3 regions of the Streptomyces sp. NPDC049627 genome follow, and region 2 is predicted to be linked to each of the others. Evidence: riboswitches for the same ligand, from Rfam matches in the RefSeq annotation. Region 2 holds a riboswitch; each other region holds the start of a gene.
The links. A riboswitch is a leader RNA that binds a small molecule or an ion and turns the genes downstream of it on or off. The one in region 2 is predicted to bind cobalamin.
Positions count from the first base shown of each region.

Region 1: it holds a riboswitch for cobalamin, as region 2 does, so the genes downstream of both, ACIBU0_RS22410 (cobalamin biosynthesis protein) here and ACIBU0_RS10850 (ribonucleoside-diphosphate reductase subunit alpha) in region 2, are expected to answer to the same signal.
Region 3: it holds a riboswitch for cobalamin, as region 2 does, so the genes downstream of both, ACIBU0_RS15560 (prenyltransferase/squalene oxidase repeat-containing protein) here and ACIBU0_RS10850 (ribonucleoside-diphosphate reductase subunit alpha) in region 2, are expected to answer to the same signal.

Region 1 is NZ_JBITLW010000008.1:62,692-68,648, reverse strand. Features, by position in the region: gene cobN (cobaltochelatase subunit CobN) at 1-464, opposite strand, end outside; gene ACIBU0_RS22415 (cobyric acid synthase) at 461-1,972, opposite strand; gene ACIBU0_RS22410 (cobalamin biosynthesis protein) at 1,969-2,928, opposite strand; cobalamin riboswitch at 3,029-3,171, opposite strand; gene ACIBU0_RS22405 (hypothetical protein) at 3,329-3,550, opposite strand; gene ACIBU0_RS22400 (anion permease) at 3,585-4,820, opposite strand; gene ACIBU0_RS22395 (lysozyme) at 4,984-5,733, opposite strand; gene ACIBU0_RS22390 (class II aldolase/adducin family protein) at 5,941-5,957, shown strand, end outside.
Region 2 is NZ_JBITLW010000003.1:379,710-385,666, forward strand. Features, by position in the region: gene ACIBU0_RS10850 (ribonucleoside-diphosphate reductase subunit alpha) at 1-1,427, opposite strand, end outside; cobalamin riboswitch at 1,554-1,704, opposite strand; gene ACIBU0_RS10855 (GNAT family N-acetyltransferase) at 1,747-2,253, opposite strand; gene ACIBU0_RS10860 (NACHT domain-containing protein) at 2,397-5,957, shown strand, end outside.
Region 3 is NZ_JBITLW010000005.1:233,405-239,361, reverse strand. Features, by position in the region: gene ACIBU0_RS15570 (energy-coupling factor transporter transmembrane component T) at 1-819, opposite strand, end outside; gene ACIBU0_RS15565 (SCO2322 family protein) at 812-1,483, opposite strand; gene ACIBU0_RS15560 (prenyltransferase/squalene oxidase repeat-containing protein) at 1,480-2,697, opposite strand; cobalamin riboswitch at 2,810-2,945, opposite strand; gene ACIBU0_RS15555 (phosphotransferase) at 2,987-3,682, shown strand; gene ACIBU0_RS15550 (nuclear transport factor 2 family protein) at 3,679-4,131, opposite strand; gene ACIBU0_RS15545 (MBL fold metallo-hydrolase) at 4,174-5,202, opposite strand; gene ACIBU0_RS15540 (hypothetical protein) at 5,277-5,483, opposite strand; gene ACIBU0_RS15535 (aldehyde dehydrogenase) at 5,628-5,957, shown strand, end outside.

The sequences.
Region 1 (5,957 bases), on a different contig from region 2:
ACGGTCGGCCGACCGCTGACCAGCGGACGCTCGCCGTGGACGCCGTACTCGGGCATCTTCTGCGGCTCGACGAACCCCTCGCCCGTCAGCAGCACGGTGTCGGAGAGGAACCGCGCCAGTTCGGTGAGGTTGGCGGGCCCGCCCTCGACGAGGTACTTCAGCGCCTCGGCCACGACACCGGCCGGGACGGACGACTCGGCCATCAACTCCGCGTCGGGGACGGCCTCGCCGCCCAGCAGCACGGTCGGCACACCGGACGCCTTCAGCTTGGCGAGCCCGTCCTCCCAGGCCCGCTTGCCGCCCAGCAGCCGTACGACGGCGATGTCCGCGCCGTCGAGCAGCGCGGGCAGTTCGCCGTCGACGTCCACGCGCGTCGGGTTGCCGATCCGGTAGTCGGCGTCCGAGGCGGCCCGGGCCGCCAGCAGATCCGTGTCGGCGGTCGACAACAACAACACAGTGCTCATGCGGGCGCTCCCGGTGGAATGAAAGGCAGTCCTTGCGGCGCGCCCGACTCGATGAGCCGCCAGAGCGCGTCCGTGTCCGCGTGCTGTTCGATCAGGTCGCCGAGCCGGTCGAGCTGCTCCTCGCGCAGCGCGGCGAACGAGGTGTCGGCGGCCGGCAGGAAGCGGCGGCCCGCGGCGGTCGCCACCTCCCGCAGGAAGGCCCGCCGGAAGCCGTCCGACTCCAGCGAACCGTGCCAGTGCGTGCCCCAGGTCTGGCCGACCCGGCAGCCGTCCAAGAAGGGTTCGCCGCCCATGACCTCGGCGACCCCGTGGTGGATCTCATAGCCCTCGACGTGCTCGCCGAGAGCTTCCCCGGTCGGCCGGGTGAGGGTCTTCTCCCGCGCGAACCGCACCCGCACGGGCAGCACACCGAGCCCCTCCACCTGCCCCTTGCGGCTCTCGACGTCGTCCTCGATGTGCTCACCGAGCACCTGGAAGCCACCGCAGATGCCGAGGACGGGCCGCTGCTCGGCGGCCCGGCGCACGAGGGCCTCGGCGAGCCCCCGCTCCCGCAGCCACTCCAGGGCGCGCACGGTTCCCCGCGTGCCGGGGATCACCACCAGGTCCGCGTCGGCGAGCTCCTCCGGCCGGTCCACGAACCGCACGACGACACCCGGCTCGGCGGCCAGGGCGTCGACGTCGGTGAAGTTGGACATCAGGGGGATCGCACAGACGGCGACCCGGAGCACGTCCTCGCCCACGGGCGGGGCGGTGTTCGACTCCCGCACGGTCCCGCGCAGGGACACGCGCAGCCCGTCCTCCTCGTCGATGCCGAGCCCGTGCCGGAAGGGCAGCACGCCGTACGTCCGCCGCCCGGTGAGCCCGTGCAGCATGTCCAGCCCCGGCTCCAGAAGGCTGACGTCCCCCCGGAACTTGTTGACGAGGAACCCGGCGACGAGCGCCTGGTCCTCGGGGCTGAGGAGTGCGACGGTGCCGAAGAACGAGGCGAAGACGCCGCCGCGGTCGATGTCCCCGACCACGAGCACGGGCAGCCCGGCGTTCCGGGCGATCCCCATGTTCACGATGTCGGTCCGCCGGAGGTTGATCTCGGCGGGACTTCCCGCCCCCTCACAGATCACCGCGTCATACGTGCCCCGCAACTCGGCAAGACAGTCGAGCACGGTCCCGAGCAACTTCTGCTGCCGCCCGCCGTGGTATCCGCGGGCGCTCAGCTCACCCACCGGCTTGCCCAGCAGCACGACTTGGCTGCTCTGCTCGCCACCGGGCTTGAGCAGCACGGGATTCATCAGCGCGGTCGGCTCGACGCGACAGGCCTGCGCCTGCATGGCCTGCGCCCGCCCGATCTCCGCACCCTCCCGGGTGACGAACGAATTGAGGGACATGTTCTGCGCCTTGAAGGGCGCGACCTTGACGCCCTGCCGCACCAGCCACCGGCAGATCCCGGCCGTGACGACGCTCTTCCCGGCGTCGGAGGTGGTACCGGCGACGAGAAGCCCACCACCCGTCATGACGTACGTCCTCTCCTGAAGCGGCCTCGTGTCAAGAGCCGTGCGCCGACGCACACGCCCAGCGCGAGGCGGCTCACGCGCTGCGAGAGGCGTACGGCACGCTCGATGTCCGCGACCCGGACGGCGCGTCCGGTCGCCCCGTTCAGCACGGGCCGGTGCTCGACCCGCCCGCCGTACGACAGCGTCCCGCCCAGCCGCACCCCGAGGGCCCCCGCGAACGAGGCCTCGACGGGCCCGGCGTTGGGGCTCGGGTGCTGCGCGGCATCGGCACGCCAGGCCCGTACGGCGCCCCGCGGGTCACCCCCCGCGACGGCGGCCAGTACGGCGGTCAGCCGCGCGCCCGGCCAGCCCGCCACGTCGTCGAGCCGGGCCGAAGCCCAGCCGTAGCGCCGGTACTTGGGCGACCGGTGCCCCACCATGGCGTCCAGCGTGTTCACGGCCCGGAACCCGAGCAGCCCCGGCACACCGCCGACAGCCCCCCACACGAGCGCCCCCACCACCGCGTCCGAGGTGTTCTCGGCAACGGACTCGACGACGGCCCGGGCGATCCCGTCCGCATCCAGCGACTGAGGATCCCGCCCGCACAGATGCGGCAGTCGCTCCCTGGCTCCCTCGACGTCCCCCGCTTCGAGGGCCCGCCCGATGACCCGCGCCTCGCGCGCGAGTGAGGTCCCGCCGACAACGGCCCAGGTGGCGGCGGCGGTCAGCGCGACGGAGGCGGTACGGGAGGGACGTACGACGTGCTGCGCCACGGCGCCGAGTGCGGCCGCACCGCCCGCACACACGGCGGTGTGCAGCACGCCCCATCCGCGGTGATCCCGCCACAGCACCTTCTCCACGGCACCGGCGGCCCGCCCGAACGCGGCGACCGGGTGCCCCCGGCGCGGGTCGCCGAGCAGCAGATCACCGAGAAGTCCGGCGGCGGCGCCGTACGCGAAGACGCGATCGGCACGCATCGGGGTCAGCCGACCGTCGGTTCAGACGTGGGTCCGGCACTGCATCTCGATCGGCAGGCGAGCATCGCGTTATGTCCTCACTCAGGGTGTCCACGCCCTGGTTCGACGAGACCGGCGGTGAGAGTTCCTGGCTCCCGGGGCTATCTACCCCGGTGACAGTGGCGGGACCGCGCCGGATTCACACCGGCTTCCTCTCCTGCCGCCGTACATGGCTCCGGCAGTCCACCACGGGGTTGGAAGGGGCGTCAACTTGCTGTTGACCTGCGGTGGGGGAGTGTGCAGAACCCCACACGGCGGACGGGGCGCGCCTGTTCACACCCGGCTGCGCGGACATGGAACCGCCCTGCCGACGTCGCCGTTGGGCGACCGCCGACAGGGCGGACAAAAGAGGCGGGGCGTGTCAGGCCACGATCAGATAGATCCCGTACCCCACAGCCGCCGCACACGCCGCGAAGCACGCGTATGCGCCGGTGACCGCGAGGGCGGCCGAGCCGCCCTGGGCCGAGGCCTTCTCCTGGCGGGACAGGCCCGCGATGCCGAGGGTGAACAGGCCCACCAGGGCCACCGTGACCACGAGGCTGACGCCGAAGACGGAGCCGAGAGCCGCCCAGTCGATCTTCATGCTGCTGATTCCTTCGTTACCGAGTGGGCGGGGCTCAGACCGTGGTGGCCGGCGAGGTCGCCGGTTCGGTCGCCGGGGCCGGGATCGTGGCCGCGAGGTCCTCGGTCACCGTACCCGCCGGGGGCGGGGTCACGGCGGCGATGGCCGTGGTCACCACGCCGGCCGGCTCGTCGGACTCGTTGACGTTGGTGTGGTCGACGACCTCGCGGCGGGAGAGCTTCCAGATCGCGGCGCTGGAGGCGACCAGGAAGACCGCCACGAGGGCCGTGCCCCAGTTGCCGAAGCCCGTCACGTACTCCGCGAGCGCGCCGACCAGCGCGGCGGCCGGGAGCGTGAGGCCCCAGGCGACGAACATGCGGGTGGCGGTCGACCAGCGGACGACGCCGCCCTTGCGGCCGAGACCCGCACCCATCACCGAGCCGGAGACGGAGTGCGTGGTGGAGAGGGAGAAGCCGAGGTGGGAGGAGGCCAGGATGACCGTCGCCGCGCTGGTCTGGGCGGCGAAGCCCTGCTGCGGCTGGAGGTCGGTCAGGCCCTTGCCCATGGTGCGGATGATGCGCCAGCCGCCGAGGTAGGTGCCGAGCGCGATGGCCAGACCCGCGGAGAGGATGACCCAGGTGGGAGGGTCGGAGTCGGGGGCGAGGGTGCCGCCGGCGACCAGGGCGAGGGTGATGATGCCCATCGTCTTCTGCGCGTCGTTGGTGCCGTGGGCGAGGGAGACCAGGCCTGCGGAGGCTATCTGGCCGGCGCGGTAGCCCTTCTTGGACGCGTTGCCGTCGGCCTTCTTGCCGAGGGAGTACGTCAGGCGGGTGGCCAGCATCGCGGCGATGCCCGCGACCAGCGGGGCGGCGATGGCCGGGATGAGGACCTTGGTGACGAGCACGTCACCGTGGACCGCGCCCATCCCCGCGGAGGCGATGGTGGCGCCGATCAGACCGCCCATGAGGGCGTGCGAGGAGCTGGAGGGCAGGCCCACCAGCCACGTCAGCAGGTTCCAGAGGATCGCGCCGACCAACGCGGCGAAGATGACCTCGGGACGGATGCCGGTCTCGTCGACGAGACCCTTGGAGATCGTGTTGGCGACCTCCACGGAGAGGAAAGCGCCTACAAGGTTGAGCACGGCGGACATGGCCACCGCGACCTTGGGCTTGAGCGCACCGGTCGAGATGGTGGTGGCCATCGCGTTGGCGGTGTCGTGGAAACCGTTCGTGAAATCGAACGCGAGTGCGGTCACCACCACAATCGCGAGGATCAGCGAGAAGTTTTCCATTTACCCAGGCAATCGTTCGAGGTCATTGGCTGTCTGAACGTAGGTAACCTGGGTGAACGGAAGGTGAACTGGGGCAGGCCGCGCGGTGTCCGGGAGGGAGGGTTTCTCCTATGAGCGGAGGCTCCGGTTCCGTCGGGCAGCGCGCGGCCCGGGCGGGGCACGGCTAGTAGCCGCGGGCGAACTTCCTCAGCTGGCTCATGGACCCGTTGAAGAGATTCTGGTCACCCGGCAGACCGCCGCCTCCGTTGTCGTACTGCCAGAAGGTCCAGAACTGCCATCCGGACGGTAGTGACCCCGCGTCGGCGGAGTTGTAGCGGGCTGTCCACAGCGCGTGATTCGAGGCGAAGGCGCGGCTGGCCCCGGTGCAGGTGTTCCACCAGTGTGTGGTGGTGTAGATCACCGGGCGGCGGCCGGTGAGCCGCTTCACCTCGTTGCTGAAGGACTGGATCCAGTTGACCATCTTGGCCTTGCTCAGCCCGTAGCACTTGTGCTTGCTGTAGGGGTTGTACTCGATGTCGAGCGCGGGCGGCAGCGTCCAGCCGTCCGGCGTCCAGCCGCCACCATTGTGTACGAAGTGCTGCGCCTGCGCCGCGCCCGACGACTTGTCCGGCAGTGCGAAGTGGTAGGCGCCGCGGATCAGGCCCGCGTTGCGGGAACCGTTGTACTGCTGGTCGAAGTACGGGTTGCGGTAGGTGTGGGACTCGGTCGCCTTGATGTAGACGAACGTGGCGCCCTTCGCCTTCGAGCTCTGCCAGTCGACGTCCTTCTGGTGGGAAGAGACGTCGTGCCCCTTGGGCTTGCCGGCTGCTGCCGCCGGAATCTCGGCGAGGGCGGTGCCCCCGAAGGTGAGGGCCGCCACGGATGCCGCTATGAGGCGGGAGCGGTGACGGGACGGTTTGCGATCACGAGCCATATTTCCCCCCGGAATGGCGACGTGCACGACAAATCTCCCAGAGATTACTGGAAGGTCATTGAATGCCTGTCGATCTCCGGCCAAGCATGGGAAGAGGGTGATGTATCCGTATATGCACCCTTCCGGACGGCGGTCTTCCGGCCTAAAGTGCCCCGCCTCCTCGGCGACTTGAGGCCGCGTCGCGGTGGCGCCTGGCAGGATCGCCGCATGGCTGAGGAGCGGCG
Region 2 (5,957 bases):
ACGGTGGCGTCGAGGCGCTCCCAGTCGATGTCACCGGTCGCCGTGTCCACAAACGCGCCGAGGTTCACGGACCCCAGGTTGCAGACCGCCGTCTCCCCGTCGTCCGTGACCTCCAGGATCTCGGTGCACAGGTTCGAGGAGTGGACGACGTGCCCGGGCAGCGCCGTCTGGTTGGCGGTGCGGTTGGCGGCGTCCTTGAAGGTCATCCACCCGTTGCCGGTCTGCGCGAGGGTACGCATCATGCGGCCGTACAGGTCACGGGCGGGGATGGTCTTCTTCGCGAGCCCCGCCGCCTCCGCCTTCCGGTACGCCGCGTCGAACTCCTCGCCCCACAGGTCGACCAGCTCGGGCACGTCGGCGGGGGAGAACAGGCTCCACTGCTCGTCGGCGCCCACCCGTCGCATGAACTCGTCCGGGATCCAGTGCGCGAGGTTCAGGTTGTGCGTACGGCGGGCGTCCTCGCCGGTGTTGTCGCGCAGCTCCAGGAACTCCTCGATGTCGGAGTGCCAGGTCTCCAGGTAGACCGCGGCGGCACCCTTGCGCCGGCCGCCCTGGTTCACGGCGGCGACGGAGGCGTCGAGGGTCTTCAGGAACGGGACGATGCCGTTGGAGTGGCCGTTGGTGCCGCGGATCAGCGAACCCCGGCTGCGGATACGGGAGTACGACAGCCCGATGCCGCCGGCGTGCTTCGAGAGGCGGGCGACCTGGTGGTAGCGGTCGTAGATGGAGTCCAGCTCGTCCAGCGGGGAGTCGAGGAGGTAGCAGGACGACATCTGGGGGTGCCGGGTGCCGGAGTTGAAGAGGGTGGGGGAGGAGGGGAGGTAGTCGAGGCGGCTCATGAGCCCGTAGAGCGCGGCGACTTCGTCCACCGACCTGGTCGTGTCGTCCTCGGCCAGCCCGGCGGCGACGCGCAGCATGAAGTGCTGGGGCGTCTCGATGACCTTGCGGGTGAGGGGGTGCCGCAGGAGGTAGCGGCTGTGCAGGGTGCGCAGACCGAAGTAGCCGAAGCGGTCGTCGGCGGCCGGGTCGACGAGCGCGTCGAGGCGGGCGGCGTGGATCCGCGCGAACTCGGCGGTCCGGTCGGCGATGAGGCCCTCGCGGTGCCCGACCGCCACGGACTCCGTGAACGACGTGACACCCTGCGAGGCGGCCTCCGCGGCGATGCTGACGGTCAGCAGCCGCGCGGCCAGCCGCGAGTAGGCGGGGTCCTCGGAGATCAGGCCGGCCGCCGCCTCGGTGGCCAGCTCGCGCAGCTCCGTCTCGTCCGCCCGGGCGGACCGGCCGCGCAGCGCGGCGGCGGCGACCCGGCCGGGGTCGGCGTCGGGGAGGTCGGCGGTCAGCTCGGTCAGGATCCGCAGCAGCGCGGTTCCCGGAGCGTCCTCGTCGGTCGGGACGGCTGAGGCCGGGTCTGCTGGCGCGATGGTCACGTGGGGGCTCTCCCTCGCTCGGCACGGGGCCTCGCGCAGGAGGGCAGGGGGCAGCACACGAGCGCACGCGGCGTCGCGTCCACCGGCCCACTCCACGAAGCCCGGACGTCAGGGCACGCCGGCCGGACGGCCGGGTGCACTGTCGGCAGGTCCTCGGACTGACTCCTGTGCACGGCGTTTCTGGGAACAGACATGCACAAGTACACCGTTGCGGGACAGTTCCGGATTCGCACCGGATTCCCCTGCGGCGACAGCGAGCAAGAGCATACATCTTGTGCTCACCCGCCACGCCACCCCCAGATGTTGTGTCGGGGTGGTTTCAGAGCGTCAACTCATAGGTGAGCAGAGTGATGTCGGAGAGCTGCGGGATCGGATTCCAGTCCCGATCGGGTGTGCGGACGAAGCCCAGACGTTCGTAGATGCGGTGCGCGCCGTGCATGGTGCGCTGGGTCGACAGGACGATCCGTACGCAGCCCGCCGTGGCCCGTGCGCGGTCGATACAGGCCCGTACGAGGGCCTCGCCGGCGCCCTGGCCGCGGGCCTCCCGCGAGACCGCCAGCATGCGGATCTCCGCCTCGCCGGGACCCGCTATGTCGGCCAGGGGGCCGCCGGTCGGGACGAGGGTGACGCCGCCGACGACGCGGCCGTTCCGCACGGCGACCAGCACCTCGGCGGCGGCCGCACGCTTGGCCACGTCCCTGAGCTCGCCGAGGTACTCGTCGCTGTGACCGAAGTCGAGCAGACCGTCCTGGAGGTAGGCCTGCGCGGTGATCTCACCGAGGTCCTCGTACTCGGCGCTGTCCACCTGCCGTATCACGATGTCCATGACGTCGAGTCTGCCGGACGGGGACGGCTGTGGGCCTGGGGTTTTCGACCGGGTTGCGGGGCGTGCTGCGAGTGCTTCCATGGAGGTAGGTGTCGGCGCCCGCGGTCCCTTCCGTTTCGAGAGTCCTCCTCGGAAGGAGACGCATGATGACGAGGCTCGTCCGTCGCCCGCCCGGCAAGGAACGGCCGCGCAACGCGCCGATGGCGACACTGGCTCCGAGGCGGGCGGGCAGCTGGGCCGGGCGCGGGTTCGTGGGTTACTGGCACACGCTGACGATCCGTCTGGAGGCCCGCCGCGGCACCACCCGGCCCAAGAAGTGGCGCCGGGGGATCTCCTACACCAATGTCACCCGGGCCGTCTGGCTGGTGGCCACACTCGCGCTGCTCGCCTGGGTCGGGGAGGGCCTGTACATCCTGATCTCGCAGAACACGACAGGCTTCGAGCAGTGGCGGAAAGAGAACCAGGGGGGCTTCGAGACGGTCATGCGCTTCGTCGGCCCGGTGCTCACCGCGTCGATCGCCGCCGCGCTCTTCCTGTTCTGGTGGTACCGGTGGACCAAGCGGCGCTACCTCGCGAAGGCGCGGGTCGACCCCCACCGACTGGTCCCCACCGCCGGGCCGGACACCGCCGAGATCGTGGGCCGCGAGGAGATCGCCCAGGTCATCGCCGAACGGCTGCGGGAACGCGACACACGCCGGCCCTATCTGCTGGTCGGCGGCGTCGGCGTCGGCAAGACCGCGGTCCTGGTACGGCTCACCGAACTGCTGGCCCGGCAGAACGCCGTACCCGTGCCGATCCGGCTGCGTGACGCGAGCGACGGCACCGACCTGAACTTCGAACGCATGGCCAGACGGCGCTTCGCCGACGAGGCACCCCGCGGCATCCTCGCGCGCGGCAAGACCGAGCGGGTCTGGCAGCAGCTGCTCGCCGACGACAAGCCGGTCGTCATCGCCGACGGACTGGAAGAGGCGCTCCTCGACGACGACCACCAGCAGAACCGGGACAATATCATCCGGCGGGCCATCGAGCGTGCCCACGAGGAGAAGCTGCCCCTCGTCATCGCCTCCCGGCCGCACAGCCCCCTGGAGAGCACGTCCGCCGCGATCGTGGAGCTGGAGCCGCTCAGCGAGGAGGATGCCCTGCGCTTCGTCCAGGCGCACCTCCCCGAGACGGACGAGCGACGCGTGGACTGGATCGTGGAGACGGCGGAGGTGACCGAGTCACCCGTCTATCTGCAGATCGCCCGGGAACTGCACCGCCACGGAGCCCTGGAGCACGACCGGCCGGACAACGACCCCCAGCACATGAACACCCGCAGCCGGGACCGCGGCACGCTGCGGCTGTGGCTGCTGGAGACATGGGACGAGGCGCTGTGCCAGGGGCGGCTGCGCGAGGACATCGCGCTGACCCCGCAGCAGCGCCGCGACACCCTCGAAGCGGTCTCCGCCCTGGCGTGCGTCGGACTGCTCCAGGACAAGCTGGAGGTCGGCTTCGGGGAGCTGCTGGACTCGGACGTCCACCCCGGCCCGGTTCGGCGCGCACAGGCCCTGGCCGAGCACCTGTGGACCAGCCGGCGCGGCTTCGACCGGTACGGCAGACGCGGGAACGTCTTCTCCGAGTGGCACCGGCAGCAGATCTGGGACGTGCTGTGCGAGCGGCTCGGCGAGGAGGAGAGGAGGCGGCTGCGCGAGGGGAACATGGACCAGTGCCGTGCCGTCCTCGCCCGCTTCGCGAGCAACGCGGACAAGCTCGCCCTGGTGGAGGCGTTCGAGCGCAAGGTCCGTTTCCCGCACAGCATCATCCAGGCCTACTTCGGCTACCGCGTACTGAACGAGCTGGGCGAGCGGGGCGCCGGAGAGCTCGTCGAGCAGGCGCTGCAGCCGCCCGGACCCAGTCGCGAACTGCTCATCGCCCTGGTGCTGTTGTCCCGCCGCCGGGCGGCGAAGCTCAGGGCCCGAGGGGGCGGTGTCCGTGTCGAGGTGAAGAAGGAGATCGAGGAGCTGGTCCGCCAGTCACCCGTGGGGGGACACACCCTGGCCCACCGTCTCCGCCGGGCCGCGGACCGCCGCACGGACGACCCGAAGGCACTGGATCTGTACGCGGCCGCCGTGGAGATCGAGAGCGCGGAGGACGATCCGAGACTGCTCAGCGGCATCGTGGGCAGGGTGCGCGAGGGCTGGGCCGGGTTCAAGGGGGACCAGCGCACCCTCGACGACGCGAAACTGAGGCTGCTCAGGCAACTCGGAGCCGCCCTGCGGACCGTCTCCGACCGGATGGACACCACCCCGCTCTACGAGCAGCTCTTCGAGATCGGCGTGCAGGAACCCTCCTACTCCATACGCCTGGCCGCGGCCCAGGAGTTCGGCACGGGCGGCAACCCGGCGTTCGCCCTCATCCGTGCCCGGGTCGGGCTGAACAGCGACCCCGTGAACGAGTACAACGACAGGCTCGGCGAGCTGAAGACCTGGAAGCGGCAGGAGTACGAGCAATGGGCCGAGCGCATGGGCGTGGCAAGGGCCGCCGCTCCCTCACGGTCCAGGTCCGAGCGCATCGCCCGGCTGCAGCGGGTCCGGCGGGAACTCAACCGGGACTACCGGCAGAAACGGGTCGATCTGTTCCGGGAGTTCGTGATGCGCGCCTGGCTGGTCCCCATGCTGCTGGGTTCGGTCGACGAGGCCCATCGAGAGGAGGCCCGCGAACGCCTCACCAAGTGGCTGCGCCACCTCGACCCGAAAGCCACCGGCGGTGTCCCCGACCTGCCGCTCGCGCTGGAAGCCGCACTGGCCCAGGGCTTCAAGTACGCGGCCAACCGGCGCAAACGGCATCCGCACGCCTACCCGGGCGGCCGCGCCGACCTGATCCGCCAGGCTGAGACGGTGCTGCAGCAGTCCCGGTGCTGGTATTCGCAGATCATCCTGCTTCAGGCGCTGTGCCTGTGGGAGCTCCCGGACAGTGTGAGCAGCCATGAGCGGGGTGCGGAACCGGCGGCGGGCAAGGACGGCGACCACAACGGCGGGAGCGAGCCCGGCCTGGCGGTGGGCGGGGCGACCGCCGTACAGACCGTGGAGCGCTGGCTTTCGATGGCCGGTACGGCGAACAGAGCGCACGGCCATCCCGCTGCGAACGGCGACTCGCCCCGACGCCTGTTGCATCCGTTCGTCGCCGAGGCGGGCGACCTGGTGGCGCTCGCGCTGGAGACCGGGCAGCCCGAGCGCTTCCTGTGGATCGACGAGAAGGGCGCCGCCGACAACATCGGCGCGCGCACCGGCAACCCGGAGGGGTACCGCAAGCACAGCCTGTGGATTCCGCCCTCGGTCGGCTGGAGCACTCTGGACGCGCGCGCCCAGCGGCTCGTCGCCGACATGCTGGTGATGCTGAACCTCATCGACCGGGACGGGCACCCGGACGAGGTCGAGGAGCGGATGGCCCGCGTGGAGCAGCCCGGGATGCCGCTCCCGCCGTGCATCCGCAGCGACCGCAGGCCGCTGCGGCCGGACCTGCGGGCCGGCACCGCGGACCCGCCCGCGCCGGGCACCACGTGTCTGCCCGACTGCACGTTCCAGCTCTGCCCGTATCCGCCCCGGGGCTGTGTGCCGCGGGGGGAGATCCGGGAGCCGTTCTGCCGGCAGCAGCAGGCGCTGCTGCCGGGGCGCATGCGGCGCTGGCTGCCCAGGGGAGTGCGGAGGAAGACGCCGCACTGGGTG
Region 3 (5,957 bases), on a different contig from region 2:
CCCCGCCAGGGCGGCGACGAGTCCGACGAGGAGGGCCGGAAGGCCGTAGGTGCCGCCTTCGGCGGTGAGGAGGCCGTACGTTCCCGCGCAGACGCCCAGCAGACCGCCGAGGGTGAGGGCGGCGGTCGTACGGCGGACGCGGGGCGGGACGTCGGCGGTACGGCCGTAGCCGCGGGCGTCCATCGCGGCGGCCAGGGCGACCGAGCGTTCCAACGCGCCTTCCAGGACCGGGAGTCCGACGTGCAGGAGGCCGCGGATGCCGGTGTCGGGGCGGCCGCGCAGGCGGCGGGCGGCGCGCAGGCGCTGGACGTCGGCGATCAGGTGGGGGGCGTAGGTGAGGGCGACCACCACCGCCACCCCCATCTCGTACAGGGCGCCGGGGAGGGACTTCAGGAGGCGGGTGGGGCTGGCCAGGGAGTTCGCCGCGCCCACGCAGATGAGGAGCGTGGCGAGTCTCAGGCCGTCGTAGAGAGCGAAGAGGAGGGTTTCGGCGGTGACCTCGCCGCCCAGGCGGATGCCCTGTGCCCAGTGGGGCAGGGGGAGTTCGGGGAGCGTGACGATCACGTGGGTGCCGGGCAGGGGGGAGCCCAGGGCGGTGGCGAAGAGGAGGCGGATGAGGAGGACGGCGAGTGCGAGTTTGAGGAATGCGGTGTAGGAGCGGGCGGAGGGGGTGTCGGGGCGGCACGTCACCACTACGTAGGCGGACGTCGCTGTGAGGAGGGCGAGGAGGAGGGGGTTGGTGGTGCGGGTGGCTGCGGTGCCCAGGGCGAGGGACCAGAGCCACCAGGCACCGGGGTGCAGCTGCCCGCAGTTACGCATGCCGACGCCGGCGTGCCTGCCACAGCGCCGCCGCTCCCAGTACGGCCACCACGGCGCCTCCGGCCACCAAGCCAAGCGACGGGCCGTTGTCGTCCGATGCGCCCTTCTCCTTCGCGGACTTCTCGGAAGCCGTCGACTTGCCGTCAGCCGTCGGCTCTCCGGCCCCCGACACCTGCTCCCCGCACCCCTTCTCCGGATACCCCGCTATCGCGCACAACAGGGCGTTCGTGTCGTACCGCAGGGGCTTGGCCACCGCGGCCAGGGCCTCCGCCGTCGTTGCGTCGGTGGGCACCCGTGCGCATGCCGTACGGCGGGCCGGCGGCGTCTCGCCCGACGGGGCGTCCGCCGGCGTGCCGAAGTCGAGGACCAGGGCCACCCGCTTCTTGTCCTCCTGCGCGGGCGTCCTCGCACAGATCACCGCGAACTCCGCCGCGCCCCTCGGCTTCGCCGCGTCCTCGGAGTCCTCGCTCACGGCGAAGCGGAAGCCCTGGACGTCGCCGTCGGACGGGCGGGCGGTGGAGGGCCCTTGCGTGGCGTACGTCCACTTGCCGCCGTCGTGGTCCCAGAAGGACCAGTAGCGGTAGCCGGCCGCCTGGGCGGCCTGGGCCGCGGCGGTCAGGAGGACCAGCGCGGCCAGAAGCGGAGCGAGCGCGCGGCGGATCACTGCCGTCCGCCCTTGTTGCGGCCGCTCAGCAGGAAGCCGATGCCGATGCCCACGACCAGGAAGACGCCGATGTACCACCAGGCGCCGAAGGGATTGTCGTCGTCCTCCTTCGCCTCCTGCTTGTCCGCCGCCTTCTGGGGCGCCGGGCCCGTCGCGTTGAGCTGCTCGACCAGGTCCGTGCCGCCGAAGTCCCGCGGGTCGGCGCCCGCCGCGTCGGCGGCGAGGATCAACTGGGCGTAGGCGGCGGGGCCGCTCTGCTTCGCCCAGCTCGCGGCGTTCTTCTCCAGCCAGCGCAGAGGCTTCCGGGCAGCAGGCTCACCACCCTGTACGGCGAGCGCGACGACGGCGTCCGCGGTGTTGCCGTAGTCGGGCTGGTCCTCGGCGCCCGCGAGGGCGGACTTCAGGTGGCCGTCCTTGTCGAGTGCCTTGCCGAGGTAGGCGGCGCCGTTGGCCGCCGCCTGCTCCGGGGTGAGGCGGGCGCCGTCGGCGCAGGCGGCCTCCTCCGCCTTGTCGCCCGCCTTCGCCGTCAGCATGCCCTGGCCCGACGCGGCGACGACGGCCGCTGCCGTCGCGTCCGCGTTGGCCGACAACGTGCCCTTCTTGTCGGGCTGGTAGGCGAAGGCGCCGCCCTTCGCGCACGGCAGGGCGAGCTTGAGCAGGGCGTCGTAGGACGACTTGCCGTCCCTGCGGACCTCGGCGGGGTCGGTGCCGACGGCGTTGAGCGCGCCGATCACGACCGAGGTCGAGTTGGCGTCGCTGGCCCCTCCGGGCGTGTAGCCCCAGCCGCCGTCCTTGTTCTGCACCGACTTCAGCCAGGTCACCGCCTTCTCGACCTCGGCGTCGTGCTCGCCGACCGCGGCCAGGCCCTGGACGGCGACGGCCGTGCTGTTGGTGTCCACCATGACCTTGGCGTCGCACGCCTTCGACGGGGCGGCGCGAAATGCCGCGAACGACCCGTTGGCGCACTGCTGTCCGGTCAGCCAGTCGATCGCCTTGGCGGCGGGCTCCAGCTTCATCCGCTTCTGCGCGATGAGTGCGAGGGACTGCCGCCACACCCCGTCGTACGTCGGGTCGGCGTCGCCGTACAGCCCGGCGGGGATCGCCACGGACGGCGACGGGGACGGGGAGGAATCGGCGGCGACTGCGGGCGTGGCAACGGCCGTGCCGATCGCGACGGTGGCGGCCAGGGCCGCGGCGCTGCGGCGGACGTACATGATCGGCGGGTGCCCTTCCCTGAGGGAACCGGGCAGCACAGGGAAGACCCCCGGGCGGCTCGGCTCCGTACCTCGACGGTGCCGTGCGCCGGCCGGTTGCCGGTGCACGTGAGCCGGTCACAAGACCTGTGCGGGGCGATCCGGCTTGCCACTGCGTGGCTCACGGTTGCGGGTCAGCGCCGGATTTGCACCGGCTTCCCCCCGTACGGGTGTGATGACGACGCCGCCACTCTACCCGGCCGTAACCAGACCCCCGAGGGCCGCCTGCGGGGGCGGGTAGGTTCGGGCCATGGCTGAGGAGACCGTGGGCAGACTGCTCGGGTCGGGGCGTACCGCCGACGTGTACGAGATCGACGAGGCGTGGGTGCTGCGCCGCTTCCGGGACGGGTACGGGGACGCGCGGGCCGAGGGCGCGGTGATGGCGCATGTGCGCGAACACGGCTATCCGGCGCCGCGGGTGAGGCTCGCCGATTCCTCGCGGACCGACCTGGTGATGCAGCGGCTGTCGGGGCCGACGATGCTGCGCGCGCTGACGGAGGGGGCGATGGGCGCGGACGAGGCGGGCGGCATCCTCGCCCGCCTGCTGCGGCAGCTGCACCGCCTCCCCGCACATCGGTCGCCGGGTTCGGTGCTGCATCTGGACCTGCACCCGGACAACGTCATCCTCACGCCCGACGGTCCGTACGTGATCGACTGGGACAACGCACGGGACGGCGACCCCGGCCTGGACTGGGGCTCCTCCGCGGTGATCCTCGCCCAGGTCGCCGTGGACGACGGTCCCTTCGCCGAACTCGCCCGCCCCCTCCTTGCCGCCCTGCTCGCCGACCCCTCCGACCTCACGGAGGACGGCCTGGCGGGGGCGCTGCGGCGCCGGGCTGCCAATCCGACGATGACGTCGCGTGAGGTCGAACTTCTCGGTGACGCCGAGCAATTGATCCGTACGTTCATGCGTGACCGGAGGGGCGGGCCCAGCGGAGCAGCCTAGTTGTCGACCCTCGGCGTGGGGCCGCCGAACGGCAGGTGCAGGGTGCGGGAGGCCAGCAGCCACCGGCCGTCGACGCGGCGGAAGGTGTCCTCGTAGTGGCCGACCTGCACGGGCGGACCGGCCGGGACCATGCCGCCCGTCCAGCCTTCGACGCGGTACGTCGTGAAGTACGACGTCGCCTCGGCCGTTTCAGGGGAGGTCACCGTGACGCGGATGTTGGACATGATCCGCCGCGAGAGCTTGTCCGCAGGCCGTGCGCCGAAGTACGCCCGCAGCGCCTCGCGCCCCTCCGAGCGCCGTCCGTCTCCCGGAGGGGGCCACTCCCACCGGCCGTCCTCGGTGAACAACTCGGCCACGGAGGCGGGTTCGCAGAGGTCGAGGCGGTGGACGAAGTCGAGGATCAGACGCTCGCAGGCGCGTTCGGAGAGGAGTTGCTCCAAGGGGTCCATGGGTCCCTTGGTACCAGCCGGGAACCCGGGGGCACGATCCGATCACACCGCCACGTACGTCACCGGCTCGCTCCCCGCCACCGCCTCCGCCCGCCCCAGCTTCACCAGCCGCCGCAGATGCGACTCGGCCTCCGCGATCGCGATGTTCCGTGAGCCGTAGGGGATCTGGTCCCAGGGCCGGTTCCACTCCATGCGCTCGGCGAGCTGCCAGGGGGTGAGGGGCTCGGACAGCAACGCCAGGAGTCCGGTGAGGCGTTCCTCGTGGTGGGTCAGCAACTGCCGTACGCGGGCGGGCGCGTCGGTGAACGCGTACTGGTGGGCCGGGAGGATCTCGGCGGGGGCGAGACGGCCGACGCGTTCGAGGGAGTCGAGGTAGTCGCCGAGGGGGTCGGTGACGGTCGTGTCGTCGGGGTCCTCGTACAGGCCGATGTGCGGGGTGATCTCGGGGAGCACGTGGTCGCCGGAGAACAGGCGGCCGTGGCCCGGGAGCCGGGACGGGTGCTCCTCCTCCAGGTGCAGACAGACATGGCCGGGCGTGTGGCCCGGGGTCCAGATGGCGCGCAGGCGGCGGCCGGGGAGGTCGAGGAGTTCGCCGGGGACGATCTCGCGGTCGGGAGCGGCGGGGGAGAAGCCGGGCAGGGGCCGGGTTCGGCGGGCGGTGCGGAGCGGGGACACGTGGGCGTCGGGGGCGCCGGCCGCGGTGAGCTTGTCCGCCATGTAGGAGAACCAGCGCTCGGGGTGGGTCGCGCGGGTGCGCCGTACGATCGCCGCGTCCGCCGCGTGCATCGCGATCCAGGCACCGGAGGCCTCGCGCACCTTGCCGGAGAGGCCGTGGTGGTCGGGGTGGTGATGGGTGATGACCACGCCGTGGATCTCGGCGGCCGCGGTGCCGCACGCCGTCAGGCCCTCGGCGAGGGCGTCCCAGGAGGCCGGGTCGTCCCAGCCGGTGTCGATGAGCACCGGGCCGCGGTCGGTGTCGACGACGTACACGAGGGTGTGGCCGAGTGGGTTGTCGGGGATGGGGACCCGGAGGGACCGGACGCCGCCGCCGTGGTCGTACACCTGCGCCATGGGCTCCCCAATCGCCGCGACCGGCACACACCGACGGCCACTATAACTAGAACGGGTTTCGATGGGAGCCTGAGTCATCCAGGCCGGGCGTTCCGCATCCGCTCCGGGGTCCAGAACTCCCTGATCTCCTCCGGGCTCTTCGTCTCCCGGTGGACGGACACCCCGTTGCCGTGTGTGACGTCGTCCCAGTTCGACGCCGTCCATACGGCGCCACAGGCGGCCGTCGTCACGGCCGCCGCGAACAGCGCCCACGCGTGCCTGCGCTCGCGTTCTGCCGTCATTCAGCGTTCCTCCCCGTCGGCTTGATCAGCGTAGGCGTGATTGATGTGCGATCCGTGGACTCCTCGTAGTGGAACTGGTATCAGTTTCTGAAACAGCGTCAGAAACCAAGGAATCCCGCTTCAGCTCCGCAGGAGGCGTCGGCCATGACCGAGCTCGTGGAACACGGACAGCTGTTCATCGGCGGGGAGTTGACCGACCCCCTGGGCAAGGACGTCATCGAGGTGATCTCGCCGCACACGGAGGAGGTCATCGGACGAGTGCCGCACGCCTCACCGGCCGATGTCGACCGGGCGGTCGCGGCGGCGCGGCGGGCGTTCGACGAGGGTCCCTGGCCGCGGATGTCGCTCGACGAGCGGATCGAGGTCGTCACGCGCATCAAGGACGGCATCGCCCTGCGCCACGAGGAGATCGCCCGCGTGATCTCCTCCGAGAACGGCTCCCCGTACTCCTGGAGCGTCCTCGCGCAGGCGCTG